Regions from separate parts of the Mesorhizobium sp. M2A.F.Ca.ET.043.05.1.1 genome, predicted to be linked through region 2. Evidence: predicted binding sites of a transcription regulator. Region 2 holds the regulator's gene; each other region holds the start of a gene.
The links. The regulator PhoB, encoded in region 2, activates phosphate uptake and scavenging genes when phosphate is short. The targets are predictions, from matches to a motif close to TGTCATNNANCTGTCAT.

Region 1 (9,598 bases), 700 kb from region 2:
ACCTCCTGGGCGGCCAGCATCGGCATCCTGCTCTACGGTTTGACCGGTCCGTTCGCCGCTGCGCTGATGGAGCGCATCGGGCTGCGCCGCACGCTGCTCGGATCGCTGGCGGTGATGTCGGGATCGACGGCGCTCAGCCTGTTGATGACCGAGCCCTGGCATCTCTTCATCACCTGGGGTGTGCTTTCCGGCATCGGCTCCGGCGCGGTGGCGAGCGTGCTCGGCGCCACCATCGTCAACCGCTGGTTCAAGACCAATCGCGGTCTGATGATGGGCCTGATGGCGGCCTCCAGCGCCACCGGCATGCTGGTGTTCCTGCCGGTGATCGCCTCGCTGGCGCAGAGCGGCGGCTGGAAGCCGGTGGCGATTGCGGTGGCGCTTGCCACAGCCGCGCTGATCCCGTTCGTCTTCCTGCTGGTGCCGGAGCGTCCCGCTTCGATCGGCCAAGTTCGCTACGGCGCCGATACCGATGACGTGCCGCCGGTGTCGCCCGCATCGCAGGGCAATTTCCTGGCGCATACGCTGAACACGCTGCGCCGCGCGGCGGGCACACGGGTGTTCTGGTATCTGTTCGCCACCTTCTTCGTCTGCGGCTTCACCACCAACGGCCTCGTCGGCACACATCTCATCGCGTTTTGCGGTGACATGGGCATCGGCGAGGTGCAGGCGGCCGGGCTCTTGTCGATGATGGGCATTTTCGACCTAATCGGCACGACGCTGTCCGGATGGCTCACCGACCGTTTCGATCCGCGCAAGCTGCTCGGCGTCTATTACGCGGTGCGCGGCCTGTCGCTGATCTACCTGCCTTATTCCGGCTTCTCGGCGACCAGCCTGATCATCTTCGCCGTGCTCTACGGGCTCGACTGGATCGCCACCGTGCCGCCGACGCTCAGGCTCGCCAACGAGGCCTTCGGCGACCGCAGCGGCCCGATCGTCTTCGGCTGGATCGTCGCCGGCCACCAGATCGGCGCCGCGGCGGCTGCCGCTTTCGGCGGCACCATGCGCGAGCTGCAGGGCAATTACGAGCTGGCCTTCCTGATCGCCGGCATGACGGGCATCGCGGCGGCCTGTATCTCGCTGCTGATCAATACGACCAAGCCGGCTTTCGAGCCGGAGCCGCAGGCGGCTTGAGGCGCCGTTTCCCCTTCTCCCCTTGTGGGAGAAGGTGGATCGGCGCTTTAGCGCCGAGACGGATGAAGGGTATTCCAGCGGAGTGAGACGTCTGCTTTCCCTGGAACACCCCTCATCCGTCGCCTTCGGCGACACCTTCTCCCACAAGGGGAGAAGGGGAAGATCGCCCTGTGCACTGTTATCAAAACTTCATGGTTCCGAGACACGCCTGAAACATTGAGGCGAGAGCTTGGCGGTCCCGTTCAAAGCCATCCGGAGACAGCCATGGACAAGCTTCCCCTTACCCGCCGCACTTTCGTCACCTCGGCCAGCGCCTTCGGCCTTGTCGGCGCCTCCGGTCTGGCGCTGCCCTATTATTCCCGCGCCAACCAGCGGCCGGCCTTTACCCATGGCGTCCAGTCCGGCGATGTCGATGCGACCTCCGGTATGGTGTGGACCCGCACCGACCGTCCCGCGCGCGTGATGTATGAAGTGTCGACGACAGAGAGTTTTGCCAACGCCATAAGGCTCGCGCCGCTCGATACGTCGCCGGCCAGCGACTACACGGTGAAGCGGCTGCTCACCGATCTCGCCTCCGACCAGGACATCTTCTACCGCATGACTGCTGCCGACCTGTCCGACATCAATGCCGTCTCAGAGCCGATCGTCGGCCGTTTCCGCACCGCGCCGTCGTCGAAGCGCGATGTGCGCTTCGCCTGGTCGGGTGACACCGCCGGCCAGGGCTGGGGCATCGACGAGACCGGCATGAAGACCTATTCGACCATCGCCAAGCACACGCCGGACTTCTTCCTGCATTCCGGCGACACGATCTATGCCGACGGCGCGCTGAAGGACGAGGTCGACCTGCCCGGCGGCGGCAAGTGGAAGAACGTCGTCATGCTCGACGGCAAGCGCAAGGTCGCCGAGACGCTGGACGAATATCGCGACCAGTGGAAGTACAACATGATGGACAAGCATGTGCTTGCCCTCTCCGCCATCTGCCCGACCTTCTACCAGTGGGACGACCACGAGGTGCTCAACAACTGGTCCGACTCGAAGGACCTCAGCAAGGACGACCGCTACAAGGAAAAGTCGATCCATGTGCTGGCGGCCAGGGCGGCGCGCGCCTTCCACGAGATGACCACCATCCGCTACGAGCCGTCGGAGCCGGGCCGCGTCTACCGCAAGATCTCGCATGGGCCGCTGCTCGACCTGTTCTTCCTCGACATGCGCTCCTACCGCGGCCCCAATGGTCCCAACCTGGACGAGACGCTGACGCCGAAGTCGCGCATGATCGGCGAAGAGCAGTCCAAGTGGCTTAAGCGCGAGCTGGCGAACTCGAAGGCGACCTGGAAGGTCATCGCCGCCGACATGCCGCTCAGCCTCGTCGTCTGGGACGACGCGGCGAAGAAGGCCGGCTTCGAGGCCGTCAGCAACAACGACAACGGCAAGCCGAAGGGGCGCGAGCTCGAATTCGCCGATGTGCTGCGCTTCATCAAGACTGCCGGCATCACCAACACCGTCTGGCTCACCGCCGACGTGCACTACACGGCGGCGCATTACTACAACCCCGACAAGGCGCAGTTCCAGGATTTCAATCCGTTCTGGGAATTCGTGTCCGGCCCGATCCATGCCGGCACGTTCGGCCCCAACGACCTCGATATGACCTTCGGGCCGGAGCTGAAGTTCATCAAAGCGCCGACCGCCGAGCAGGGCCAGAACCTACCGCCGTCGGCAGGCCTGCAGTTCTTCGGGCTGGTCGATATTTCAGGTGCGACGGAGCAGCTCACGGTGCGGCTGATGGATCGCGACGACAACGAGCTCTACAAGGTGACGCTGGACCCGGTGCGGTCGGCTTAGGATTTGTAGAATCGGAGGCGCCGGCGCGAGGCCCCCCTCTCTGTCCTGCCGGCCATCTCCCCCTCAAGGGGGGAGATCAACAGCTTCGGCGCCTCGCTCCTTCTGCAACGCCGGCAATTGGCGAAAGCAAACGCGACAGCCATCTCCCCCCAAGTGGGGGAGATGTCCGGTAGGACAGAGGGGGGCGCGAAGGATCGCTAAGTTTGCGGTATTGAGAGCGTCAATCCGGATAACAGGCGCGCGGAATGTTCGGCCAGACCGCGGTTTCGCAATTGGCATCCTTCTGGCGCTGCTTGAAGGCGGCGCTGACCGGGCCGGTGACGATCGGGTCGACGCCGTCGGGGGCATCGGCGAACATCTGCTGCGCCGTTTGGGCATCGGGCGGCGAGATCGGATCGACTTGCCTGAGCGCAGCCGCCGACTGCGCTGCGCCCGCCGCGACGAGCAGGCTAAGCGCCGCCCACGCGAAAACCGGACGCAACCTGGACATCTGATCGGTCATGAACATGAAATCGCCCGGCCCCTCAAAGGTTCCGCCTTGGTTAACAGAATCATTTCACACCAAGACGTTTAAGAATCAGTGACCATTATTTGGGGTCGGGCCTCCCCTTTCGCAATTGCGAAAAACCTTGTATGAGCCGCGCAACCGAAAAAGGCGGCGCTTGTTAAGCCTGCCGCCTGCAACGTTCCCGAGACCAGAAAAATGAACCTCCGAAATATCGCGATCATCGCGCACGTCGACCATGGCAAAACCACGCTTGTCGACCAGCTTCTGAAACAGTCCGGCGCCTTCCGCGACAACCAGCGCGTCGCCGAGCGCGCGATGGATTCCAACGACCTCGAAAAAGAGCGCGGCATCACCATCCTGGCCAAGGCGACCTCGGTCGACTGGCACGGCACCCGCATCAACATCGTCGACACGCCCGGACACGCCGATTTCGGCGGCGAGGTGGAGCGCATCCTGTCGATGGTGGATTCGGCGATCGTGCTTGTCGACGCCGCCGAAGGGCCGATGCCCCAGACCAAGTTCGTTGTCGGCAAGGCGCTCAAGGTCGGCTTGCGGCCCATCGTCGTCATCAACAAGATCGACCGTCCGGACGCCCGCCATGTCGAGGTTGTCAACGAGGTGTTCGACCTTTTCGCTGCGCTCGACGCCACCGACGAGCAGCTCGATTTCCCGATCCTCTACGGCTCGGGCCGCGACGGCTGGGTGTCGGAAAACCCCGAAGGTCCGAAGGACCAGGGCCTGGCCCCGCTGTTCGACCTCGTCGTCAAGCATGTGCCGGCGCCGACCGTCCATCCGGGTCCCTTCCGCATGATCGGCACCATCCTGGAAGCCAATCCGTTCCTTGGCCGCATCATCACCGGCCGCATCGAGTCCGGCACGCTGAAGCCCAACCAGGCGGTCAAGGTGCTGCATCACGACGGCACGCAGATCGAGGCCGGACGTATCTCGAAAATCCTCGCCTTCCGCGGCCTCGAGCGCCAGCCGATCGAGGAAGCGCAGGCGGGCGACATCGTCGCCATCGCCGGCCTGTCGAAAGGCACCGTCGCCGACACCTTCTGCGACCCGCAGGTGAGCGAGCCGCTGCATGCGCAGCCGATCGACCCGCCGACCGTCACCATGTCCTTCCTCGTCAACGACAGCCCGCTTGCCGGCACCGAGGGCGACAAGGTGACGAGCCGCGTCATCCGTGACCGCCTGCTGCGCGAGGCCGAAGGCAATGTCGCGCTGAAGATCGAGGAATCGGCCGAAAAGGACTCGTTCTTCGTGTCCGGCCGCGGCGAATTGCAGCTTGCGGTGCTGATCGAGACGATGCGCCGCGAAGGCTTCGAGCTCGCCGTGTCGCGTCCGCGCGTCGTCATGCAGAAGGGCGAGAACGGCGAATTGCTGGAACCGGTCGAGGAAGTCGTCATCGACGTCGACGAGGAGCATGCCGGCGTCGTCGTGCAGAAGATGTCGGAGCGCAAGGCCGAGATGGTCGAGCTGCGCCCGTCCGGCGGCAACCGCCAGCGCCTCGTCTTCCATGCGCCGACGCGCGGCCTGATCGGCTACCAGTCGGAGCTTTTGACCGACACGCGCGGCACCGCGGTGATGAACCGGCTGTTCTTCGCTTATGAGCCTTACAAGGGCGAGCTGCCCGGCCGCACCAATGGCGTCCTGATCTCCAACGAGCAGGGCGAGTCGGTCGCCTACGCCATGTGGAACCTGGAAGACCGCGGCCCGATGATCATCGATCCGGGCGTCAAGGTCTATCAGGGCATGATCATCGGCATCCATTCGCGCGACAACGACCTCGAAGTGAACGTGCTCAAGGGCAAGAAGCTCACCAACATCCGCGCCGCCGGCAAGGACGAGGCGGTGAAGCTGACGCCGCCGATCCGCATGACGCTGGAGCGGGCGCTGGCCTGGATCCAGGACGACGAGCTGGTCGAAGTGACGCCGAAGACCATCCGGCTGCGCAAGCTCTATCTCGACCCGAACGAGCGCAAGCGTTTCGAAAAGGCCGCCAAGGTGATGGGCGCGGCGTAAGCTTTCCAGCCAAGGGTTCAAAAGAGGGAGCGCGTGCTCCCTCTTTTCGTTTCAGCGGCATGCTGCCAACAGGATGGCGCGGCAATCCGCCTCTCCGGCCAGATCGATGCGCACCGCCAGGCCGTCGCGAACCGGCTTGCGCAAGGCTTTGGCGCCATCCGGTTCCAGGGTCAGTCGCCTTCGGTCGTCAAGGGCCTGGAGTCTTGACCGCGAGAGGCCAAGCTCGCCGGCAAGCAGGCGGTCCAGCCGCAAAGGCGTCGTCCCCTCCGGCCGAAGCTCGAGCGCCAGCGCGTCGGCGCGTCCCGGCTCTCCGTCGAGCAGCTCCTTTCGGACCGTGACATCGGAAGATTCCTCGAGCCGCCCGGCCCGGTTGCGCAACGCGGCGGCATCGAAGGCAAAGCGGCGTGCAAGCGCCGGATCGTTGCTTTCAAGCGCTGCCAGCAGTGCCGGCTCGATATCGTGGCGGTTTTGTCGTTCCAGGATGGTGAAATTCCAGGAGTTGTCGCAACTCACGCACCGATAGATCAGCCAGACGTCGATGCGCTTGCCATTGGCATTGACGCGGAATTTCTCGCTGCATCGATAGGGTCTCACGCCGCCGCAGCGGTTGCAGTTGCTCAGAGGTCGTGGCGCGATTGCGGGTGCGATCGTCCAGCGGACAAGCAAGGCAGAAGACATGCCGGCAGGCCCTTCCCGTCGGGAAGTCCGTCAGATCGGCAATGTCCGAGATGCCCTTCATGGGCACGGCGTGGCGAAAGACTGTGTTGTCTCGAAATCAAGCGTCGGCGCGATAGCGCTCGACGGCGGCTCAGCAATGCCAAACCGGTCTCGAACCGCCGCCTGAAGAACACTTGAAAATGGAGCAGGCGGCGCCAGTGGCTGCGCCTGCGGTGCATTCAGAGGAGTTGGCGAGACCGGCGGTTACTGAGGCAAAGTCATGCTCGAAAATGGGTAAAATGGAAGGCTGCTTCTAACGGCAGAGTAACGACGGGGCAAGTACCCTCCGTCAGACTCGGCTCAACGCCAGTTCTCGGACGCTGGCGCTGCCCCCTCTCCGTCCGCTGCGCGGACACCTCTCCCCCATTTCATGGGGCGAGGAAACGCCAACCGCCGGCCGCCGCGATCTTTGGAAAGCTTGGGTTCCTCGCCCCCACAAAGTGGGGAGAGGTGGCTCGGCGAAGCCGAGACGGAGAGGGGGAGCGCCGTATGCGATTACCCTGTCTTTGCCAATGTCGCTTCGCCTGGCTAGTATGGCAGCCAATCGCAACCAAGAGGTCCGCCATGCATCTCGCCTCGCTGCTGATCTTCGCCGCCGCTCTGTTCGTCGCCGCCGGCTCGCCCGGGCCGTCCATCGCGGCGCTCGTGGCGCGGGTGATCTCGAAAGGATTCCGCGACGTCTTCCCGTTCCTGCTGGCGATGTGGATCGGAGAGGCGATCTGGCTGTCGCTGGCGGTGTTCGGGCTGGCCGTCGTGGCGCAGACCTTCCACTACGCCTTCGTCGTCGTGAAGTGGGTTGGCGTGGCCTATCTCGCCTGGCTAGCGTTCAAGATGTGGACGGCGCCAGTGGAGGCCAAGGAAGGCGAGATGCCGCGCGAAGATTCGCCCGTGAAACTGTTCTTTGCCGGCATGGCGGTGACGCTCGGCAACCCGAAGATCATGATGTTCTATCTGGCGCTGCTGCCGACCATCATCGATCTCGCCTCGGTCAGCGTCGTCGGCTGGGTCGAGCTGACGCTGACTATGGCTGTCGTGTTGGTCGTCATCGACCTAGCCTGGGTGCTGGCCGCTTCGCAGGCGCGCCGGCTTCTAAAAAGCAAGCGCGCAATGAAGATCGCCAACCGCGTCAGCGCCACGACCATGGCGGGCGCCGCCGCGGCGATCGCCGCGCGCTAAAGCAATTCCAGAAAAAGGGTGAGCGGTTTTCCGCCCGGAATTGCGTCAAACAAAAAGGTTAGAGCGGTTCGCCGTTTCCGCGAACGGCGAAACGCTTAAAGCGGCCGGCCTCACATCATCTCGATGATCGGCGCGATCTCGACGCTGAAGGCCGGGTCCATCAGGATCGGGCACTCCTTGGCTTTGGCGACGGCATCGTCGATGTCCCTGGCCTCGACGATCGTGTAGCCGGCGGTCGGATTGCTGCCGCCATTGTTCTCGACCTTGCCGCTGGGCAGAACCGTCTTGGACATGCCGACCGGATTGCCGCCGTCGACCACGGCGGAGCCCAGTTTGTCGTACCAGCCGGTCCAGGCATCCATAGCCGCTTTCCGTTCGGCCTCATCGGTCGGCATCTTGCCGGAGCCGTGATAGACATAGAGAAATTTCGCCATGTTCTCCTCCCTTGTCGGCGGCGTCGAACCGGCATGCGGCAACGCCGCTTGCGATATGCAGCTGCGCTGCACCCCGATATGCGGCTGCCCCGTAATCGTGAATACGCGGCAATCTCGCAGGTCTGGACATGCAGCCGCGCCGCAATCCTGATCATCGGACCAAATGACGCGGCCGGCAACGAAAAATTCGGTGTTGCTAATATAAGACCTGCGGCCGTCATCTCGCCATGGCGTGGTATTCAGGATTGGGCAGCATGTCGACCGCGGCGGCCACGCGGTTCGACATGTTGAAGAAGGCGGCGGTCGAGGCGATGTCCCAGATGTCGCGGTCCGAAAAGCCCGCCTGGCGCAAGGCGGCTCGGTCGGCTTCCACGATCCTGGCCGGCTCTTCCGTCAGCTTCACGGCGAATTCGAGCATGGCGCGCTGGCGGTCCGACAGATCGGCTGCACGGAAATTCATCACCATCATCTCGCCCAGCGCCGGCTCGCCCGACAGCTGACGCACCGCTGCGCCATGCGCGGTCAGGCAGTAATAGCAATGGTTGATCGAGGAGACGGCCACCGCGATCATCTCGCGCTCCAGCTTCGACAGGCCCGAATCGCCCAGCATCAGATCGTTGTACATGTCGGTGAAGGCGCGCAGCTTCTTCTCGTCGAAGGCATAGGCGAGCAGCACGTTGGGCACGAGGCCGAGCTTCTCCTCGCATTTGGCGAAATAGGCTTTCGTCGCCTCGCTCAGCTCCGCCTGGACAAGGTCAAGCGCGGTTATTTTGCCGGTCATATGGGTTCTCCTTGCAGGCCGATGGCGTCGGTTCGAATTTTTTAATGCGTCGTCAAACCTTTGTCGCGAAACGGCGGTCATCTGCTACGATAGCCACAAAAGCATAAGGCGGGAGGGAAGAAGCGTCATGGCCAGCGTGAAATCCAAGCCGAGGAAGAAAGCGGCAGCCGCCGCGAAAGCGGAGGAGAAGCCCGCAAGGCTTGCCGATTATCTGCTTGCCCGGGCGCCCGCCGAGGATATAGCGGCCTATGACGCCGCCGACCTGGAACGCGCAGGCGAGCTCGCAGCCCGAGCGGTGGCCAGCCACAGGAAGGGCGAAAGCGTCGTCGCCGTCGATGCCGATTCGGGCGTTGCCTGCGACGGACGGCCGGTCACGGTCATCACCGTCGTCAACGACAACATGCCGTTCCTGTTCGATTCCATCCTGGGCGAGATCACCGAGAGCAGCGGCCAGCCGACGCTGGTCACCCATCCGATCGTCACCGTCCGTCACGGCAAGGCCGGCGTCGTCGAGATTCTGGGCGAAGGCGGCAAGGAGGATGACGAGCACGAGCGGCTGAGCGTCGTCCACGTCCACATTCCAAGGCTGACCGCGGAGGAGGCGAAGAGCCTTACCGAGCGGCTGCGCAAGATGCTCTCCCAGGTCCGGGCCGCAGTCGTCGACTGGAAGCGTATGCTCGCCCGCCTCGACCAGGCGATTTCCGAGTTCCGCTATTCCGCGGTGCCGCTAGACAAGAAGAGCGTCGCCGAGGCGATCGCCTTCCTCGAATGGCTGCGCGACGACAATTTCACCTTCCTTGGCATGCGCGAGTTCAAATATGTCGGCGGCGAGGAGAGCGGCTCGCTCGAGCGTGCCGACAAGCCCGGCCTCGGCATCCTGGCGGATCCCGACGTGCTGGTGCTGAGGCGCGGCACCGAGGCGGTGACGACGACCCCGGAGATCCGCGCCTTCCTGCACGGGCCGGAGCCGTTGATCGTCACCAAGGC
Region 2 (9,598 bases):
CTACCAGTCGATCGGCTCCGGCGGCGGCATCAAGCAGATCAAGGCCAAGACGGTGACCTTCGGCGCTTCCGACGCGCCGCTGAAGGGCGAGGATCTCAACTCCACCGGGCTCGCGCAGTTCCCGATGGTGATGGGCGGCATCGTTCCGGTCGTCAACCTCGAAGGCGTCAAGCCGGGCGAGCTGGTGCTCGACGGCCCGACGCTGGCCGACATCTTCTCCGGCAAGATCACCAACTGGAACGACGAGGCGATCAAGAAGCTCAACCCCGACGTCAAGCTGCCCGACCAGGCGATCGCGGTCGTGCACCGCTCGGACGGCTCGGGCACCACTTTCAACTTCAGCTACTATCTGGCCGACGTCAGCGCCGACTGGAAGTCGAAGGTCGGCGTCAACACCGCGCTCGAGTGGCCGGTGGGCATCGGCGCCAAGGGCAATGAGGGCGTCGCCAACAACGTGTCGCAGACCGGCGGCGCGATCGGCTATGTCGAATATGCCTATGCCAAGCAGAACAAGCTGACCTACACCGACCTGATCAACAAGGACGGCAAGAAGGTCGAGCCGACCGCCGCCGCCTTCTCGGCCGCCGCGGCCAATGCCGACTGGAACTCGCAGCCGGGCTACGGCGTCATCCTGGCCAACCAGGCCGGCGCCGAAACCTGGCCGATGACGTCGGCAACCTGGATCCTCGTCTACAAGAAGCCCGACGATGCCGCCGCCACCGGCGAGGCGCTCAAGTTCTTCGCCTGGTCCTACGCTAAGGGCGACGAGCTGGCCGCCAGCCTGGACTATGTTCCGATGCCCGACGCGGTCGTGAAGAGCGTCGAGGAAATGTGGGGCAAGGACATCGTCGACGCGAACGGCAAGCCGCTCTATTCCGGCATGTAATCCTGACGAACAAGGGAGGGCGCTTCCGGCGCCCTCCTGTCTCTTTCGAAATGCGAGGGGCTAGATGAGTGCCGTTTCCGAAGCCGCGACATCGTCCGCCATGCGGACCAGGGAAGCGACAGTGCGCCGCTTTGCCTTCACCGACATGGTCTTCCGGGCGGCTACGCGCGCTTCCGCCATCCTCGTGCTGGTTCTGCTCGGCGGGGTCGCCATCTCGCTGATCGCCGGATCGTGGGAAGCGCTGTCGAAATTCGGCATATCCTTCCTTTCGACCGAATCCTGGAACCCGGTCACCGAGAATTTCGGCGCGCTGGCGCCCATCTACGGCACTATCGTCACCTCGGCCATCGCCATCATCATCGCCGTGCCGATCGGCATCGGCATCGCCGTCTTCCTGACCGAGCTCTGCCCGCGTCCGCTGCGGCGCCCTATCGGCATCGCCGTCGAGCTTCTGGCCGGCATTCCCTCGATCATCTACGGCATCTGGGGCCTGTTCGTCTTCGCGCCGTTCCTGCAGACGACCATCCAGCCCTTCATCATCTGGCTCTTCAAGGGCATCCCCGGCCTCAACAGCCTGTTTGCCGGCCCGCCCTACGGCATCGGCCTGCTGACCTCCTCGCTGATCCTGGCCATCATGGTGCTGCCCTTCATCACCTCGATCACCAAGGACGTGTTCGACACGGTGCCGGCGGTGCTGAAGGAATCGGCCTACGGCATCGGCTGCACGACCTGGGAGGTGACGCGGCGTGTGACCATCCCCTACACCCGCGTCGGCATCATGGGCGGCGTCATGCTCGGCCTCGGCCGCGCGCTCGGCGAGACGATGGCCGTCACCTTCGTCATCGGCAACGCGCATCGCATCAGCGCCTCGCTGTTCGCGCCGGGCACGACGATCTCGGCGACGATCGCCAACGAGTTCACCGAGGCCGATGGCGCGATCTACACCTCCTCGCTTGTGGCTCTCGGCCTGATCCTGTTCATCATAACCTTCATCATCCTGGCGCTCGCACGCTACATGCTGCTGCGCATCGATAGCCGCACGGGAGCCTGAACCGATGGCGACTGCCGCATCACTTCACCAGAGCCGCAAGCGCAAGAATGCCGTGATGATGGCGCTGTGCGTCATCGCCGCCGGCATCGGCCTCGCCTGGCTGGCCCTGATTCTCGGTGCCCTGCTCTACAAGGGGCTCTCCGGGGTGTCGCTGGCCGTGTTCACCCAGATGACGCCGCCGCCCGGCGATGCCGGCGGTCTGCTCAACGCCATCTACGGCAGCATCGTGATGACGATCATCGGCATCGTCGTCGGCACGCCGATCGGCGTGCTGGCCGGCACCTACATGGCCGAGTACGGCCGCTTCTCGAAGCTCACCACGGTGGTGCGCTTCATCAACGACATCCTGTTGTCGGCCCCTTCGATCATCGTCGGCCTGTTCGTCTATGAGCTGATGGTGCGGCCGATGGGGCACTTCTCGGCCATCGCCGGCGCTGTCGCGCTGTCGATCCTGGTGATCCCCGTCGTGGTGCGCACCACCGAGGACATGCTGAACCTCGTGCCCAACGCGCTGCGCGAGGCGGGCACCGCCATCGGCGCGCCGCGCTGGGTGGTGATCCGCTCCGTCGCCTACCGCGCGGCGCTGTCCGGCATCGTGACCGGCATATTGCTGGCGATTGCCCGCATTTCCGGCGAGACGGCGCCGCTGCTCTTCACCGCGCTCAACAACCAGTTCTGGTCGAGCAATCTCAATGCCCCGATGGCCAGCCTGCCGGTGACCATCTTCCAGTTCGCTCTCAGCCCTTACGAGGAATGGCAGCAGCTGGCCTGGACGGGCGCACTCATAATCACCCTGACGGTTCTCGGGCTGAGCATCATCGCCCGCAGCCTAACCGGACGCAGAGAGGACAGATGAAACCGATGTTGTCCACCGACCTGAACGTAGCCGACACGACCGTCGAGAAGGCCAAGATCGAGGTCAAGAACCTCAACTTCTACTATGGCCAGTCGAAGGCGCTGAAGGACATCAACCTGTCGCTGCCCGAGCGCAGCGTGACCGCCTTCATCGGGCCGTCGGGCTGCGGGAAGTCGACGCTGCTGCGCGTCTTGAACCGCATCTACGAGCTTTATCCGAAGCAGAGCGCCGAGGGCCAGGTGCTGCTCGACGGCAAGAACATCCTCGACCGCTCGCAGGACCTCAACCTGCTCCGGACCAAGATCGGCATGGTGTTCCAGAAGCCGACGCCGTTCCCGATGTCGATCTACGAGAACATCGCCTTCGGCGTCAGGCTCTATGAGAAGATCAGCAAGGCCGAGATGGACAGCCGCGTCGAATCGGCGCTGAAGCGCGCCGCACTCTGGAACGAGGTAAAGGACAAGCTCAATGCCAGCGGCCAGAGCCTCTCGGGCGGCCAGCAGCAGCGCCTTTGCATCGCCCGCACCGTGGCGGTGAAGCCCGAGGTCATCCTGCTCGACGAACCGGCCTCGGCGCTCGATCCGCTCTCGACCGCCAAGATCGAGGAGCTGATCGACGAATTGCAGGCCGACTACACGATCGTCATCGTCACCCACAACATGCAGCAGGCGGCGCGCGTGTCGCGGCAGACGGCATTCATGTATCTGGGCGAGCTGGTGGAGTTCGACCGGACCGAGAAGATCTTCACCTCGCCCCGCGAGAAGCGCACCCAGGACTACATCACCGGCCGCTTCGGCTGAGCTCATACGAGGACAACATCATGGCCGAACATACCGTCGCCTCCTTCGACGAGGATCTCAGGCAGATCAGCCGGCTCATCAACGACATGGGCGATCTCGCCGGCTCCATGGTCGGCGGCTCGACCAGGGCCCTGCTCGAAGGCGACAATGCGCTGGCGCAGCGCGTCGTCTCCGACGATGCCATCATGGACGCGCGTCAGCGCGAGCTTGACGACCGCGCCATCACGCTGATCGCCAAGCGCCAGCCGATGGCGGACGATCTTCGCCACGTGGTCGGCTCGATCCGCATGGCGGGCGACCTCGAGCGCATCGGCGATCTCGCCAAGAACATCGCCAAGCGCGTCGGGTCGGTCGGCGTCAGCACCGCCCCGCGCGACCTCACGCATTCGATCGATTCCATGGCGCAACTGGTGCTGATCCAGGTCCAGGGCGTGATCCAGGAATACACGGTGGGCGATGCCACGGCGCTGGCCAAGCTTCGCAACGACGACGAACGCATCGACGTCAAATACACCTCCGTCTTCCGCGAACTGTTGACCTACATGATGGAAGATCCGCGCAACATCACCGCTTGCACGCATCTTCTGTTCTGCGCCAAGAACCTCGAGCGCATTGGTGACCATGTGACCAACATCGCCGAGAACGCCTATTATGTGCTGACCGGCACGCAATTGCCCGCCAACCGTCCGAAGCAGGACGAGACGGCAATGTCGGCGCCGGCCGCCTGACGGAAAAGGTTACCCCGATGATCGCGCCACGCATCATGGTGGTGGAGGACGAGGAGCCGCTGGGGGTGCTGCTCCGCTACAATCTCGAATCTGAGGGTTACCAGGTGGAAGTGGTGACCCGCGGCGACGAGGCCGAAATCCGCCTTCAGGAAAATGTCCCCGACCTGCTCGTGCTCGACTGGATGGTGCCGGCGGTTTCCGGCATCGAGCTTTGCCGGCGTCTCAGGATGCGGCCCGAGACCGAGCGGCTGCCGATCATCATGCTCACCGCGCGCGGTGAGGAAAGCGATCGGGTTCGAGGTTTGTCCACCGGCGCCGACGACTATCTGGTCAAGCCGTTCTCGACGCCGGAGTTCATGGCGCGCGTCAAGGCGCTGCTGCGCCGCGCCAAGCCGGAGGTGTTGTCCAGCGTGCTCAAGGTCGGCGACATCGTGCTCGACCGCGAATCGCACCGCGTCTACCGCAAGAAGAGCGAGATCAGGCTCGGCCCGACCGAGTTCCGCCTGCTCGAGTTCATGATGCGGCATCCGGGCCGCGTGTTCTCGCGCAGCCAGCTGCTCGACAATGTCTGGGGCGAGACGATCTATATCGACGAGCGCACGGTGGACGTGCATGTCGGCCGCCTGCGCAAGGCCGTCAACAACGGCCGCATGCCCGACGTCATCCGCACCATCCGCGGGGCGGGTTACGCCATTCGCGAGGATTAGGTTCACCGTTCGTGGAATTGATGCGTCCGCTACCGGATCGCATGCGCTGGTGAGTAGCCGAGACGCTCGTGCTTCGTCATCCACGGGCGGAGCAAGGAGCGCAGCGACGCAGCGCAGACCCGAGGATCCATTCCGTGACTTCGACGCGTCGCGACGGTCCAGAATTCTGCGCCGCTGCGCCCTACGATCCAGGTAACGGCATGGATTCCAGGGTCTACGCTCCGGTTCGCGTTGCTCCGCCCTGGAATGACGAAGCTCAAAGGCCTTCGCTTATCTCCGGCGAATCAGAAACCCGCTTAGGCGACGTTCTTCCCCGCGGCGCCGGACCTCGTCTGGACCCCCGGCGCGAAAATCTCCTGGTCGACGAAGGTCAGCGCGCGCATGGCGCAGCCTTCGCGGATCAGCGGCAGCTCGTTGGGTTCGCTGTCGAAGGAGATCGAGTTCGAGTGCTGGCCGCCGGCGGTCTGGGCGATCGCCTCCCTCAGCGCCGGCTCGATCAGGTCGAAGGCGGCGGCGCTGACCCCGACCATGGCGACAGGCGCCGGATCGATAAGGGCGAACAGGCTGCCCAGGCCGAAGCCCAGCGCTTCGCCGGCCCGACGATAGGCTTCCCGTTCGGGGCCGTCCTCCTGTCGGGCCTTTACGGCCAGCGCGCGCATGTCGGCGTCGCCGACGTCGGTCGGCGCGGCGTCCTCGCTTATCCCCATGGCGCTGCGCCAGATGGCGTAGTTGCCGGCATAGGCCTCGACGCAGCCGCGCCGGCCGCAGCGGCAAAGCGCGCCGCCCGGACGATGGATCATGTGGCCGAACTCGCCGCCGGAGGAATGCGTGCCGGTGAACAATTCGCCCTTTAGCACAAGGCCCATGCCGATGCCGTGCGAGAGCAGGATGGCGATGAAATTGTCGCGATAGCGCTCGGGATCGCGCCATCGCAGCGCCACTGCCATCATGTTGCAGTCGTTCTCCATGGTGGCGGGGATGCCGAATTCCCTCTCCAGGATGTCGGCGAACGGAATGTCGGTCAGCGGCGTGATCGGCGACCACAGCATGGCGCGCGCGTGGGAATCGGTGATGCCTTGAATGCCCATGGCGATGCGGGCGACGCTGCCCACGTCGAGATCGGGATCCTGCAGCCGGCGCCGGACGATCGCCAGGCACTCGCCGATCAACTCGTCGCGCGGCATGACCAGCGTGTCCAGGCGCCGCTGCTCCTCGGCGATCACCTGGCCGGCATAGTCGATGACGGCGACCGACAGGAAGTTCAGCGACAGCACCACCGTAAGCACTGCGGCGGCTTCGGGGTTCAGCGCCAGGCCGATCTGCGGCCGGCCGCGTTTCAACGCCGTCGGCTCGCTGGCCTTGATCTCGGTGAGGATGCCCTCCTGGATCAGATCGGCGGAGATTGCCGAAATGGTCGAGTGGCTGAGGCCGGTGGTGGCGGCAATTTCCGTCCGCGATGGCTGGCCGGCGCGGCGCACGGCCGAAATCACCATGGCGCGGTTGCGCCGGCGCAAATCGTCGTGACGGATTCCGACCGACATCGTCTCGCACGTCCTCCCCGGTCATCGCGGCCTTGTGATGATGCCATGGCCTGTCGCTGACACGCTAAGGATAGTGGCAGAAGCCAAAGCTGATGTCATTATTTATTGCGGACTCCGAAAAAAATGCCTGGACCCATCAGATGCCATCAGAATCTCGGTTGACAGCTTCATTTCGCTGGACCACTATTTTTTTGAGGCTCGAAAAAAAGCCTCTATGCCGGCCTTCGGGCCAGTCTGGGTCGCGCCGCACAGGGCGCAGGGAGGATATTATGAACAAATTCGCAGCCGCCATTCTGGCGGGTGTTGCCATGTCGCTGACGCTGGCTTCGGTCGCCGAGGCGAAGGGCAAGGTGATCGGCGTCTCGTGGTCGAATTTCCAGGAAGAGCGCTGGAAGACCGACGAAGCGGCGATGAAGGCCGCCATCGAGGCCGCCGGCGATAAGTATATTTCGGCCGACGCGCAGTCCAATCCGGGCAAGCAACTGACCGACGTCGAAAGCCTGATCTCGCAGGGCGCCAATTCACTGATCATCCTGGCGCAGGATGCCTCGGCAATCGGCCCGGCGGTGCAGAAGGCGCTCGATGAGGGCATCCCGGTCGTCGGCTACGACCGCCTGATCGAGAACAAGGACGTTTTCTACCTGACCTTCGACAATAAGGAAGTCGGCCGCATGCAGGCCCGTGAGGTGTTCAAGGCCAAGCCCGAAGGCAACTACGTCTTCATCAAGGGCTCGGGTTCCGATCCGAACGCCGACTTCCTGTTCTCGGGTTCCATGGAAGTGCTGAAGGAGGCGATCGACAGCGGCAAGATCAAGAATGTCGGCGAGGCCTATACCGACGGCTGGCTGCCCGCCAACGCGCAGAAGAACATGGAGCAGTTCCTGACCGCCAACGACAACAAGGTCGACGCGGTCGTGGCCGCCAATGACGGCACCGCCGGCGGCGTCGTCGCGGCGCTGACGGCGCAAGGGCTGGCCGGCACCGTTCCGGTCTCGGGCCAGGACGGCGACCACGCGGCGCTGAACCGCATCGCGCTCGGCACGCAGACCGTGTCGGTATGGAAGGACGCGCGCGAGCTCGGCAAGAATGCCGCCGAGATCGCCTCGCAGCTCGCCGACGGCAAGAAGATGGGCGACATCGCCGGCGCCAAGGACTTCACGACGCCTGGCGGCAACACCGTCAAGTCGCTGTTCCTGACCCCGATCGCGATCACCAAGGACAATCTCAACCTCGTCATCGACGCCGGCTGGATCAAGAAGGACGAAGTCTGCGCTGGCGTTGCCGCCGGCAGCGTCAAGGTCTGCAACTAAGCTCGCCGACACTAGACCAAAAACCTTGCGCCGCGGCCTGAAAGCCGCGGCGTTTTCTCAAAGATTACCGTTCCGCCTCGAGCGGATAGCTTCTAGGCTTGCTCCGGCGTCCGCGCCAGACGGGCAGGCCGGCAGGAGGAATTCATGACCGACACGACGTCCACCCAACCGGCAGACACCGCGCGTGCCTCGGAGCTGGGCACCGTCGCCCGGTTCCTGAAGGCAACCGAGCTGGACACCCGCATGCTCGGTATGATCGGCGCGCTGCTCCTGATCTGGGTCGGACTGCATGTGATCTCCAGCCTGCGCCTTGGCGTCAATCCGCTCGACTTCGACAGCCGCACCTTCCTGACGCCGCGCAACCTCTGGAACCTGTCGGTGCAGACTTCGGCCGTGGCGATCATGGCCTCTGGCATGGTGCTGGTCATCGTCATGCGCAACATCGACCTGTCGGTCGGATCGGCCGAAGGGGTGATCGGCATGGTCATGGGTTTTGCCCAGGCGCATTTCCTGGTCCGCTTCGTCGGGCTTGAGCTCGGCAACCCGTGGATCTGGGTCCTGGCACTGCTGATCGGCCTGGCGCTCGGCCTCCTGATCGGCGCCTTCCAGGGCTTCGTCATCGCCTATCTCGAAGTGCCGGCCTTCATCGTCACGCTGGGCGGTCTGCTGGTCTGGCGGGGCGCTGCCTGGTGGGTCACCAGCGGCCAGACGGTGGCGCCGCTTGACGCCACGTTCCAGCTGATGGGCGGCGGCCCGGCGGGCTCGATCGGCGCCAAATGGAGCTGGGTCGTCGGCATCGTCGCCTGCCTGGCGGTCATTTTCATGCATTATAACGGTCGCGTGCAGCGCAAGCGCTTCCGTTTCCCGCTGCGTCCGGTGTGGGCCGAGACGCTGCTCGCCACGGTCACCTGCGCGATCATCCTGGGCGCTGTGTGGCTTGCCAATTCCTATCCGTGGCCGGTCGGCATCGTGAACCGCTATGCCGCCGCCAACAACATCACCGTTCCCGAAGGCGGACTGTTCATCGCGCATGGCATCGCCATTCCGGTGCTGATGGCGGTCGCCGTCGGCCTGATCATGACCTTCGTCACCAAGCGCACGCGCTTCGGCCGCTATGTCTTCGCCATCGGCGGCAACCCGGAAGCGGCCAACCTCGCCGGCATCAACACGCGCTGGATCACCATGAAGGTGTTCATGATCATGGGCGTGCTGGCGACGGTCGCGGCGGCGATCTCGTCGGCCAGGCAGAATTCATCCACCAATGCGCTCGGAACGCTGGACGAGCTGCTGGTCATCGCCGCGGCCGTCATCGGCGGCACGTCGCTCGCCGGCGGTTCCGGCACCGTGCTCGGCGCCATGCTTGGCGCGCTGCTGATGCAGTCGCTGCAGTCCGGCATGGTGCTGCTCGGCGTCGATTCGCCGCTGCAAAGCATCGTCGTGGGTGCCGTGCTGGTCGTGGCGGTTTGGCTCGACACCCTCTATCGCAAGCGGGCCTGATCAGGCAGGAGAAACAACATGGCTGACAAATCCGCTCCCGCCGGCGTTCCGCTGGTCGACATGCGCAACATCTCGATCGCCTTCGGCGGCATCCGCGCAGTCGACGACGCGTCCGTCGATCTTTTCCCCGGCGAAGTGATGGCGCTGCTCGGCCACAACGGTGCCGGCAAGTCGACGCTGATCAAGATCCTGTCCGGCGCCTACAAGCGCGACAGCGGACAG
Region 3 (9,598 bases), 3.0 Mb from region 2:
ATACGTCGAAACTTTGCTGGTTGTCCATGATGTTGCCCAGCATGATCTGGCCAAGCACCTGTTCATGCACAGTTGGATTGGTGATCGGCACCAGCGTCTCGACGCGGCGGTCGAGATTGCGCGGCATCATGTCGGCGGACGAGATGTAGACGACCGCCTCGTCCGACGGCAGGCCGTAGCCATTGCCGAAGCAGTAGATGCGGCTGTGCTCGAGGAAGCGGCCGACGATCGATTTCACCCTGATGTTTTCCGAAAGGCCCGGCACCTGCGGCCTCAGGCAGCAGATGCCGCGCACGACGAGGTCGATCTCGACCCCGGCGCGGCTGGCGTCGTAGAGCGCGTCGATGACGGTCGGGTCGACCAGCGCGTTCATCTTCATCCATATGCGCGCCGGCCGTCCTTCGCGGGCATGGACGACCTCCTCGGCGATGTGCTTCAGGATGCGGTTGCGCAGCGTGAAGGGCGACACGGCAAGGCGCATCTCCTCGGCCGGTTCGGCATAGCCGGTGATGAAGTTGAAAATCTGCGCGACATCGCGCGCGATCGTCGGGTCGGTGGTGAAGAAGGACAGGTCGGTGTAGATTCGGGCGGTGACCGGGTGGTAGTTGCCGGTGCCGAGATGGACGTAGTTGCGCAGCCGGCCGTCCTCGCGGCGCACGATGAGCGACATCTTGGCGTGGGTCTTCAGCTCCAGGAAGCCGAACACGACCTGGACGCCGGCGCGCTCAAGGTCACGCGCCCAGCGGATGTTGGCCTCCTCGTCGAAGCGCGCCTTGAGCTCGACCAGCGCGGTCACCGACTTGCCGGCCTCCGCGGCGTCGATCAGCGCGCGCACGATCGGGCTGTCGTTCGAAGTGCGGTAGAGCGTCTGCTTGATCGCCACCACCTCCGGGTCGGCGGCGGCCTGGCGCAGGAACTGCACCACCACGTCGAAGGATTCGTAAGGATGGTGGACGATGATGTCCTTCTCGCGGATGGCGGCCAGGCAGTCGCCGCCATGCTCGCGGATGCGCTCGGGAAAGCGCGGATTGTAGGGGGTGAACTTCAGGTCGTCGCGCGGAATGGCGACGATCTCGGAAATCTGGTTGAGAGCCAGCGGACCGGTGAGCACACTGATGCGGCTCGCCGAGACGCCGAGCTCGCCGGCGACGAAATCGCGCAATTCGGCCGGCATCAGCGTGTCGAATTCGATACGGATCACCGAACCGCGGCGCCGCCGCTTCAGCGCCGTCTCGAACAGGCGCACGAGGTCTTCCGATTCTTCCTCGACCTCGATATCGCTGTCGCGGATGATGCGGAACGTGCCCGAGCCCTTGACCTCATAGCCGGGGAACAGCTTGCCGATATAGAGGCCGACCGCCTCCTCCAGCGGGATGAAGCGCACATGGCGCTTGCGGTCCGGCAGGCGGATGAAACGCCTGAGCGCCACCGGCAGGCGCAAGAGCGCGCTCATCTCCTCGCCATTCTTGCGATGGCGCAATTGCAAGGCGATGGAAAAGCCGAGATTGGGGATGAAGGGAAACGGATGCGCCGGGTCGATCGACAGCGGCGTCAGCACCGGGAACACCTGTTCCTGGAAATGCTCCTCCAGCCAGGTCTTCTCATCCTTGGTCAGCGCGTCGCGGGTGATGCTTTCGATGCCTTCCTTGTTGAGCAGGGCCATCAGCGCCGAGAGGCTCTTCTGCTGGTCCTCCTGCAGGCGCTCGACCTCGCGCAGCAGCTGCTCGAGCTGCTGCTCGGGCGTGCGGCCGTCCGGGCTCTTCAACGCGATCCCTTCGCGCACCTGACCGGCAAGGCCGGCAACGCGGACCATGAAGAACTCGTCGAGATTGGCGGCCGAGATCGACAGGAAGCGGACGCGCTCGAGCAGCGGATGATGCTCGTTGAGCGACTCTTCCAGCACGCGGCGGTTGAATTGCAGCCAGGAGAATTCGCGGTTGACGAAACGGTCGGGATTGCCGCCGTCGGGACTCGCCGCCTCGACGGTGATGAACTCGCTCTGCACCGGCTTCAGTTCGTTCATGTTTCCCGCTCTGCCTGCAACCGTCCCTGGAGCGCCGCATATTGCCGTCCGGCGACGCCCTAACATCTCTTTGTGACGCACGGTCGTCACGGAATCGCTCCGTGCCAGCCTCACGCGCTTAACCGGCTCAACTTATCCTCTGCCAGCCTTTTGCGACAGTTTGATTTCATCGATCTTGCAAACTGGCATGTTATGCTCCAGATGCAGGCGGGTCACACCCACTGGCCGAACCCAATTGGAGACGACGATGGCAGGCGGTAGCATTCCCCACTTCCAGAACGACGCGGGCCATCCGGTCATTGAGATCGGCGTCAAGGAATTCATGTGCACCGGCGCCAACCCGCCTTTCGACCACCCGCACGTGTTCCTCGACATGGGCGACGACAATGAAAAGGTCTGCCCCTACTGCTCGACGCTCTATCGCTATTCGCCGTCGCTGAAGGCGACGGAAACGCAGCCAGCCGGCTGCCTCTATGTCGACCAGGCCGCCTGAGCTTTCCCGACCATGATTGAAGCACGGTCCCGGCAAGTCGTCATAGCCGGGGCCGGCATCGCCGGACTGACGGCAGCACTTGCCTTCGCCGAGCGCGGCTTGCCGGTGAAACTCTTCGAGCAGGCCAAGCAGCTCCAAGCGGCCGGCTCCGGCCTCCAGCTGGCTCCAAACGCAACCCGCATTCTGCGCCGTCTTGGCGTACTCGACCGCCTGTTGCCCAACGCGGTCCGGCCCGAAGCGGTGGTGCTGAAGGATGCGAAAAGCCTGCGCGAGCTGGCCCGCGTGCCGCTTGGCCAGGCGGCCGAGAAGCGCTGGGGCGCGCCCTATCTGGTGGCGCACCGCGCCGACCTGCAGGTGGCTCTGGCGGAGGAAATGGCAGGGCGGTCGGATATCGAGCTCGTCACCGGCGCGCGGGTGACAGGCATCGCCGCCGACCAGCGAAGCGTGACCGCGACGGTCGAGGCCGACGGCAAAACCACGTCGGTTGCAGCCGGCCTGCTGGTCGGAGCCGATGGCGTCTGGTCGACAGTTCGCGCGCAGCTTGCGGCCCGGGACGCCGCTTTCACGAAAAGCCGCTTCTCGGGCCGACTGGCCTGGCGCACCACCGTGGCGGTCGACAGCCCCGCCGGGCAGGCTTTTGCCGAGATCGGAGCGGCGGGCTGCGTCACAACCTTCCTGCATCCCGGCTTCCATTTGGTCGCCTATCCGGTGAGCAAGGGCCGCACCGTCAACCTCGCCGCCTTCACCAGAGGCGAACGGATCGCGGAAGGCTGGTCAGGCCATGCCGACCCGGCCATCCTGTCCAATGCCGTGCGTGGCACCGCGGCGATGCTCGCGAAGCTCGTCGCGCTGGCGGGGCCATGGACGGCGTTTCCAATGCACACTGTCCGGCAACAGCGCTGGGCCGTCCCGCAAGGCATCGCGCTGATCGGCGACGCCGCGCATGCCATGACGCCGTTCGCGGCCCAGGGCGCGGCCATGGGGATCGAGGACGCCTCGATGCTCGCCAATCTGGTCGCCGATTTTCCGGGCGATCCGGCCCACGGCCTCGCCGTCTGGGAAAATCTCAGGCGGCCGCGCGTCGAAAGGGTGCTCAAGCGCGGCGCGTTCAACCGGCTGACCTGGCACGCCTGGGGACCGGTGGCGGTCGCCCGCAATCTGGTGCTGGCGACACGGCCGCCGGAGAAGCTCGCCGCGGACCTGGATTGGCTTTATGGCTGGGAGGAACCCAAGGTGGTGCGGGGGTAGAGCACCCGAGGACTCGATTCACGGTACTGCGTCAGTTATACAATCCCATCGACCACCACAACGATACCGGCAGCGGGTTCCACCAACCTGTTCGCAGGCCGGCGACGCGTAATCCGGCCGCCGTCCAAGTGTTGCAACCGACCAGCGCGTTGAAATGGCCGTTGGCTTCGTAGAAACGGTCGAAGGCCGAATAGCCGGCATTGCCGATGGCCATCGGACCGTCTGATCCCTGCCGGAAACTCGCCGCGATGTAGTCGAGGAGGGCTGCAAAATGCGCCTCGTCGATGTCGAAGCCGGCGACATCCGGATGCGGCTCCTTGATCGTACCGGCGACATCGACATGCATCACCGAGGCGTCGAGCGTCAGCGCCTTCAACACCGGCGCGGCCTTCAATTGCGACCATGTGGGCGTCTCCAGGTAGAAAGCGCGGCCACCCCAGCCGAAGACGATGTAGCGTGCATCCGAGGCATCCATCGGCAGACCGGCATCGGCGAGGAAAGCAAACCGCCGGCGAACGCCGTCATCCAGAGGGATAGCGATGTCGGTGTGGATCGGGTTCTTCAGCACCAATATGCGCCGTGTCCCCTCGCCTTCGGCCTTCGCCGCGGGCCAGAGCGGGCGCGGCACCATCGCGCCGAGCGCGGCGGCCAGAAGCACCGCTCCGACGAGCATTGCCAGATATCGCAGGATTGTTCTCATCGGGCGCGGCAGGTCCGGACGAGAAAAATGAAAGGCGAAGCTTTCATCGCTATTTCCGAGATTAGCCGAAGCCGTTCGTGACTTCGTTAGCCTCGGGCTTGACCCGAGGATCCATGCCGTGACCTTTGCCGTAGAGCGCGACGGAGCAGAATTCTGCAAACATCGCAACGCCTTAGCGTCACGGCATGGATCCTAGGGTCTACGCGCGTCGCTTCGCTCCTTGCTCCGCCCTAGGATGACGAAGGCACGGGCACGAGCCACCTCCCAGGAAACTGTTCCCCGCTCAGTGTAGGATCTGCGACAGGAACAGTTTCGTGCGCTCATGGCGCGGGTGGTCGAAGAACTCGGCCGGCGTGTTCTGCTCGACGATCTGGCCCTGATCCATGAAGATCACGCGGTTGGCGACCTTGCGGGCAAAGCCCATCTCGTGGGTGACGCACAGCATCGTCATGCCCTCTTCCGCCAGACCCACCATCGTCTCCAGCACTTCCTTGATCATCTCGGGATCAAGCGCCGAGGTCGGCTCGTCGAACAGCATGATGCGCGGGTTCATGCAGAGCGAGCGCGCGATCGCCACGCGCTGCTGCTGGCCGCCGGAGAGCTGTCCGGGATATTTGTTGGCCTGCTCCGGGATCTTGACGCGCTTGAGGAAATGCATGGCGATTTCCTCGGCCTGCTTCTTCGGCATCTTGCGCACCCAGATCGGCGCCAGCGTGCAGTTCTCCAGGATGGTCAGATGCGGGAACAGGTTGAAATGCTGGAACACCATGCCGACCTCGCGGCGCACCTCGTCGATCTTCTTCAGATCGTTGGTGAGTTCCTTGCCGTCGACGATGATCTTGCCCTTCTGGTGCTCTTCCAGTCGGTTGATGCAGCGGATCATGGTCGATTTGCCGGAACCGGACGGGCCGCAAATGACGATGCGCTCGCCGCGCATCACCTTGAGGTTGATGTCCTTCAGGACATGGAACTCGCCATACCATTTGTGCATGCCGACAATGTCGATGGCGACGTCGGTGGTCGAGACATGCATCTTTCCGGCATTGACCTTGAGGTCTTCCGCGCTGACGGCGTTTTCGGTGGTCATGGCCAATTCCCCTTTTTATCTTTTGTAGCCGGTGTCGAGCCGGCGTTCCGTGTACATTGAATAGCGCGACATGCCGAAGCACAACAGCCAGAAAACAAAGGCGGCAAAGATCAGGCCGGACTTCGGGGTCTGCGGCGTCGCCCAGTTCGGGTCGGCGAAGTTCTGCTTCACCACGCCGAGCAGGTCGAACATCGAGATGATCAGGACCAGGCTGGTGTCCTTGAGCATGCCGATGAAGGTGTTGACGATGCCTGGGATGACCAGCTTCAGCGCCTGCGGCAGCACAATCAGGCCCATCTTCTGCCAGTAGCCGAGGCCGAGCGAGTCGGCGCCTTCATACTGGCCCTTCGGGATCGCCTGCAGGCCGCCGCGGACCACTTCCGCCATATAGGCGGCGGCAAACAGCGAGACGCCGATCAGGGCCCGCAGGTATTTGTCGAAGCTGACGCCTTCCGGCAGGAACAGCGGCAGCATGACGCTGGCGAAGAACAGCACCGTGATCAGCGGAATGCCGCGCACCGTCTCAATGAAGACGACGCATAGCCATTTGATGATCGGCATCTTCGAACGCCGACCGAGCGCCAGCACGATGCCCATCGGCAGCGACACGGCAATGCCGACGAAGGACAGGCTGAGCGTGACCAGCAGCCCGCCCCAACGCGGGGTCTCGACATGCGGCAGGCCGAACACGCCGCCGACCAGCAGGACGAAGGCGACGATCGGCAGCACGACGAAGAGCAGAAGCGCGTTCAGCCCCTTGCGCGGCACGCGCGGGATCAGCATCGGCACCAGCAACACCACGAACAGGATGGCGACCAGAATCGGCCGCCAGCGCTCCTCGATCGGATAGGTGCCGAACATGAACTGGCCGAACTTGGCGTTGACGAAGGCCCAGCAGGCGCCGGTCCAACCGTCGGGCTGGATGCCGCCTTGCGAAGCGGTCGTGCACACCGTGCGGTCAGGGCCGGTCCAAACGGCGTTGATGAAGGCCCAGTTGATGATTTGCGGCAAGACCCACACCACAATGGCGATGCCCAGCACCGTGAGGATGGTGTCGCCGACCGAACCGATCAGGTTTTTGCGCACCCAGGCATAGGCGCCGCGTTCGGTAGGCGGCGCCGGCTGCGCCAGCGCCATCTCGGTGCGCACCCAGGACATATCGTGTTCCTGCATGGCTTACCTCTCCACCAGCGCCATTCTGGCGTTGACGATGTTCATGACAAAGGACGTCACCAGGCTCAGCACCAGATAGGCGATCATCATGATGAACACGCCCTCCACCGCCTGTCCGGTCTGGTTCAGTACGGTGCCGGCGGTGGCTGTCAGATCGGGATAACCGATGGCGATGGCCAGCGATGAGTTCTTGGTCAGATTGAGGTATTGGCTGGTGAGCGGCGGGATGACGATGCGCATCGCCTGCGGAATGACCACCAGCCGCAGGATAGGACCGGAGCGCAGGCCAAGGGCCGCTGCCGCCTCGGTCTGCCCCTTGCTGACGCCCCTTATGCCGGCGCGCACGATCTCGGCGATGAAGGCCGCGGTGTAGAAGGACAGCGCCAGCAGCAGCGACAGGAACTCCGGCTTGATCCAGAAGCCGCCTGTCAGGTTGAAGGTCGATTGCTTCGGGAAATCGAAGCTGAGCGGCATGCCGCTGAGCAGGAAGGCGAGCACCGGCAGGCCAATGATGAGAGCGACCGACGTCCAGAACACCGGGAATTGCTGGCCGGTTGCCCGCTGCCGCTGCCGCGCCCTGTGGGCGACGAACCAGGCCATCGCGATGGCAAGCAGCAATGCGACGCCGATCAGCCAGGAGCCATCTCCCCAGACGGCGCGCGGCAGATAGAAACCACGCTGGTTGAGGAAGGAGCCGAGGGGCAAATGGATGCTCTCGCGCGGCGGCGGCAGCACGGCCAGCACGCCGGAATACCAGAAGAAGATGACCAGCAGCGGCGGGATGTTGCGGAAGATCTCGACATAGACCGTGCAGATCTTGCGGATCAGCCAGTTCTGCGACAGGCGGCCGATGCCGATCAGGAAGCCAACAACAGTGGCAAGCACGATGCCGGCGACGGCAATGATGATCGTGTTGAGCAAACCGACGACCAGCGCTCGGAAATAGGTCGAGTCGGACGTGTAGGCGATCGGCGTGTCGGAGATGTCGAAGCCGGCCCTGCTCTTCAGGAAGCCGAAGCCTGAGGCGATGTGTAGGCGCTGGAGATTTTCGATGACGTTGTGGACGATCCACCAGATCGAGCTGAACAGCAGGATCACCACCAGCGTCTGAAAGAACAGGCTGCGTATTCTCGGGTCATTGATGAAGGAGCCGCGGCTCGGCTCCCCGCGAAGGATTTCCTGCGAAGCCATGGACCGTCCCCTGGAAAGAGAAACCGGGAGGCAGACGACCTGCCTCCCGGATCACGTTTCGATCAGCGGATCGGCGGGCCGTATTGCAGGCCGCCCTTGGTCCACAGCGCGTTGATGCCGCGCGCGATCTTGAGCGGGCTGCCCGAACCGACATTGCGCTCGAACATTTCACCATAATTGCCGACAGCCTTGACGATGTTCACGACCCAGTCGTTGGACAGGCCGAGATCGGCGCCGTACTTGCCGTCCGGCTCGGTGCCGAGAAGGCGCTGGATGTTCGGATCGGTCGAGGTCTTCATCTCCTCGACATTCGCCTGGGTAACGCCGGCCTCCTCGGCGTTGAGCAGCGCGAAATAGGTCCAGCGCGCGATGTGGGCCCACTGGTCGTCGCCCTGGCGCACGGCCGGGCCGAGCGGCTCCTTGGAGATGATCTCGGGCAGCACGACGTGATCGGCCGGCGAGGACAGTGTCAGGCGGATGCCATAGAGGCCGGACTGGTCAGTGGTGTAAGCGTCGCAGCGGCCGGCATCATAGGCGGCGTTGACCTCTTCCAGCTTCTCGAACACGACGGGATTGTACTCCATCTTGTTCTTCTTGAAGTAGTCGGCGAGGTTCAGCTCGGTCGTGGTGCCGCTCTGCACGCAGACGGCGGCGCCCGAAAGCTGCAGCGCCGAGTTCACGCCCGGCAGCTTCTTGGCGTTGATCATGAAGCCCTGACCGTCATAGTAGGTGACGCCGACGAAATCGAGGCCGAGCGCGCTGTCGCGGTTGCTGGTCCAGGTGGTGTTGCGCGACAGGAGGTCGATCTCGCCCGACTGCAGCGCGGTGAAACGCTCCTTGGCGCTGAGCGGCGTGAACTTGACCTTGGTGGCGTCACCGAAGACGGCGGCCGCGACGGCGCGGCAGAAGTCCGCATCGATGCCTTTCCAGTCACCCTTGTCGTCCGGCGCCGAAAAGCCGGCGAGACCGGTCGAGACGCCGCATTGAAGAAAGCCCTTCTGCTTCACGGTATCGAGCGTTCCAGCCGAAGCGGCGGACGCCATGAACCCGAGCGCGGCGGCGCCAAGAATGCCGATTGCAATGTGTTTCATGACCCACAGACCCTTTTCTGTTACAGGCGCCCCTGCTGCCAGGCGACGCTTGATCTTTTTTCGTTTGTGAATGCAGCTCCCACTTCAAGGCCCACTCCCGGACCCGCATCGGTTGCCGATGCGCTGCCTCCCATTCACGAAACGCATCGAAGGCGATTATTCCTGTGAGGTCAAGGGAAATGACCGAAAGCTCAAAGGTTTGAAAAGCAATTGCCGCAAATGCCTGAATTGCGGACAAGAGCCCATGAAATCGGCAGGCCATGCGAACAAATCAGTCAAGTTGCGGCGGCGCGAATCCGTGATCCGCGGGCCGAATCCGCTTCGGCAATAGCGGTGCTTTATTGAGCGCAGGTGGGATTGGATTGGCCCAGCCGAAGACGGGCTTTTGGCGGGCCCGGCGCGGTTGCGTGGGCTTTGCCGCCGCTTTATGGCTGGACCCCCGACATCATTCGATAGGCGACGAACCATGGCTAAAGACGGCATCGGAATCGGCACCAACACGCTGCTTGCCCATTCCGGCAATAACCCGCGCGACTACTTCGGCTTCGTCAACCCACCGGTCGTGCACGCCTCCACGGTGCTTTACCCCGAT

Region 1: a site for PhoB is predicted at 1,308-1,324, ahead of EJ069_RS26125 (alkaline phosphatase). Genes of this name have one in related genera too.
Region 3: a site for PhoB is predicted at 2,176-2,192, ahead of EJ069_RS11385 (RNA degradosome polyphosphate kinase). Genes of this name have one in related genera too.

What each region holds. Positions count from the first base shown of each region.
Region 1 is NZ_CP034446.1:5,381,827-5,391,424, forward strand. Features, by position in the region: gene EJ069_RS26120 (MFS transporter) at 1-1,131, shown strand, start outside; gene EJ069_RS26125 (alkaline phosphatase) at 1,396-2,970, shown strand; gene EJ069_RS26130 (hypothetical protein) at 3,191-3,472, opposite strand; gene typA (translational GTPase TypA) at 3,674-5,503, shown strand; gene EJ069_RS26140 (DUF1062 domain-containing protein) at 5,555-6,097, opposite strand; gene EJ069_RS26145 (LysE family translocator) at 6,785-7,396, shown strand; gene EJ069_RS26150 (YciI family protein) at 7,507-7,830, opposite strand; gene EJ069_RS26155 (peroxidase-related enzyme) at 8,048-8,611, opposite strand; gene EJ069_RS26160 (NAD-glutamate dehydrogenase) at 8,739-9,598, shown strand, end outside.
Region 2 is NZ_CP034446.1:6,086,297-6,095,894, forward strand. Features, by position in the region: gene pstS (phosphate ABC transporter substrate-binding protein PstS) at 1-886, shown strand, start outside; gene pstC (phosphate ABC transporter permease subunit PstC) at 951-1,937, shown strand; gene pstA (phosphate ABC transporter permease PstA) at 1,942-2,793, shown strand; gene pstB (phosphate ABC transporter ATP-binding protein PstB) at 2,790-3,593, shown strand; gene phoU (phosphate signaling complex protein PhoU) at 3,614-4,321, shown strand; gene phoB (phosphate regulon transcriptional regulator PhoB) at 4,339-5,028, shown strand; gene EJ069_RS29365 (ROK family protein) at 5,325-6,569, opposite strand; gene xylF (D-xylose ABC transporter substrate-binding protein) at 6,839-7,879, shown strand; gene EJ069_RS29375 (sugar ABC transporter permease) at 8,024-9,376, shown strand; gene EJ069_RS29380 (ATP-binding cassette domain-containing protein) at 9,395-9,598, shown strand, end outside.
Region 3 is NZ_CP034446.1:2,356,777-2,366,374, forward strand. Features, by position in the region: gene EJ069_RS11385 (RNA degradosome polyphosphate kinase) at 1-2,023, opposite strand, end outside; gene EJ069_RS11390 (zinc-finger domain-containing protein) at 2,271-2,516, shown strand; gene EJ069_RS11395 (FAD-dependent monooxygenase) at 2,529-3,764, shown strand; gene EJ069_RS11400 (TIGR02117 family protein) at 3,796-4,464, opposite strand; gene EJ069_RS11405 (amino acid ABC transporter ATP-binding protein) at 4,748-5,551, opposite strand; gene EJ069_RS11410 (amino acid ABC transporter permease) at 5,567-6,724, opposite strand; gene EJ069_RS11415 (amino acid ABC transporter permease) at 6,728-7,915, opposite strand; gene EJ069_RS11420 (amino acid ABC transporter substrate-binding protein) at 7,978-9,006, opposite strand; gene EJ069_RS11425 (cystathionine beta-lyase) at 9,473-9,598, shown strand, end outside.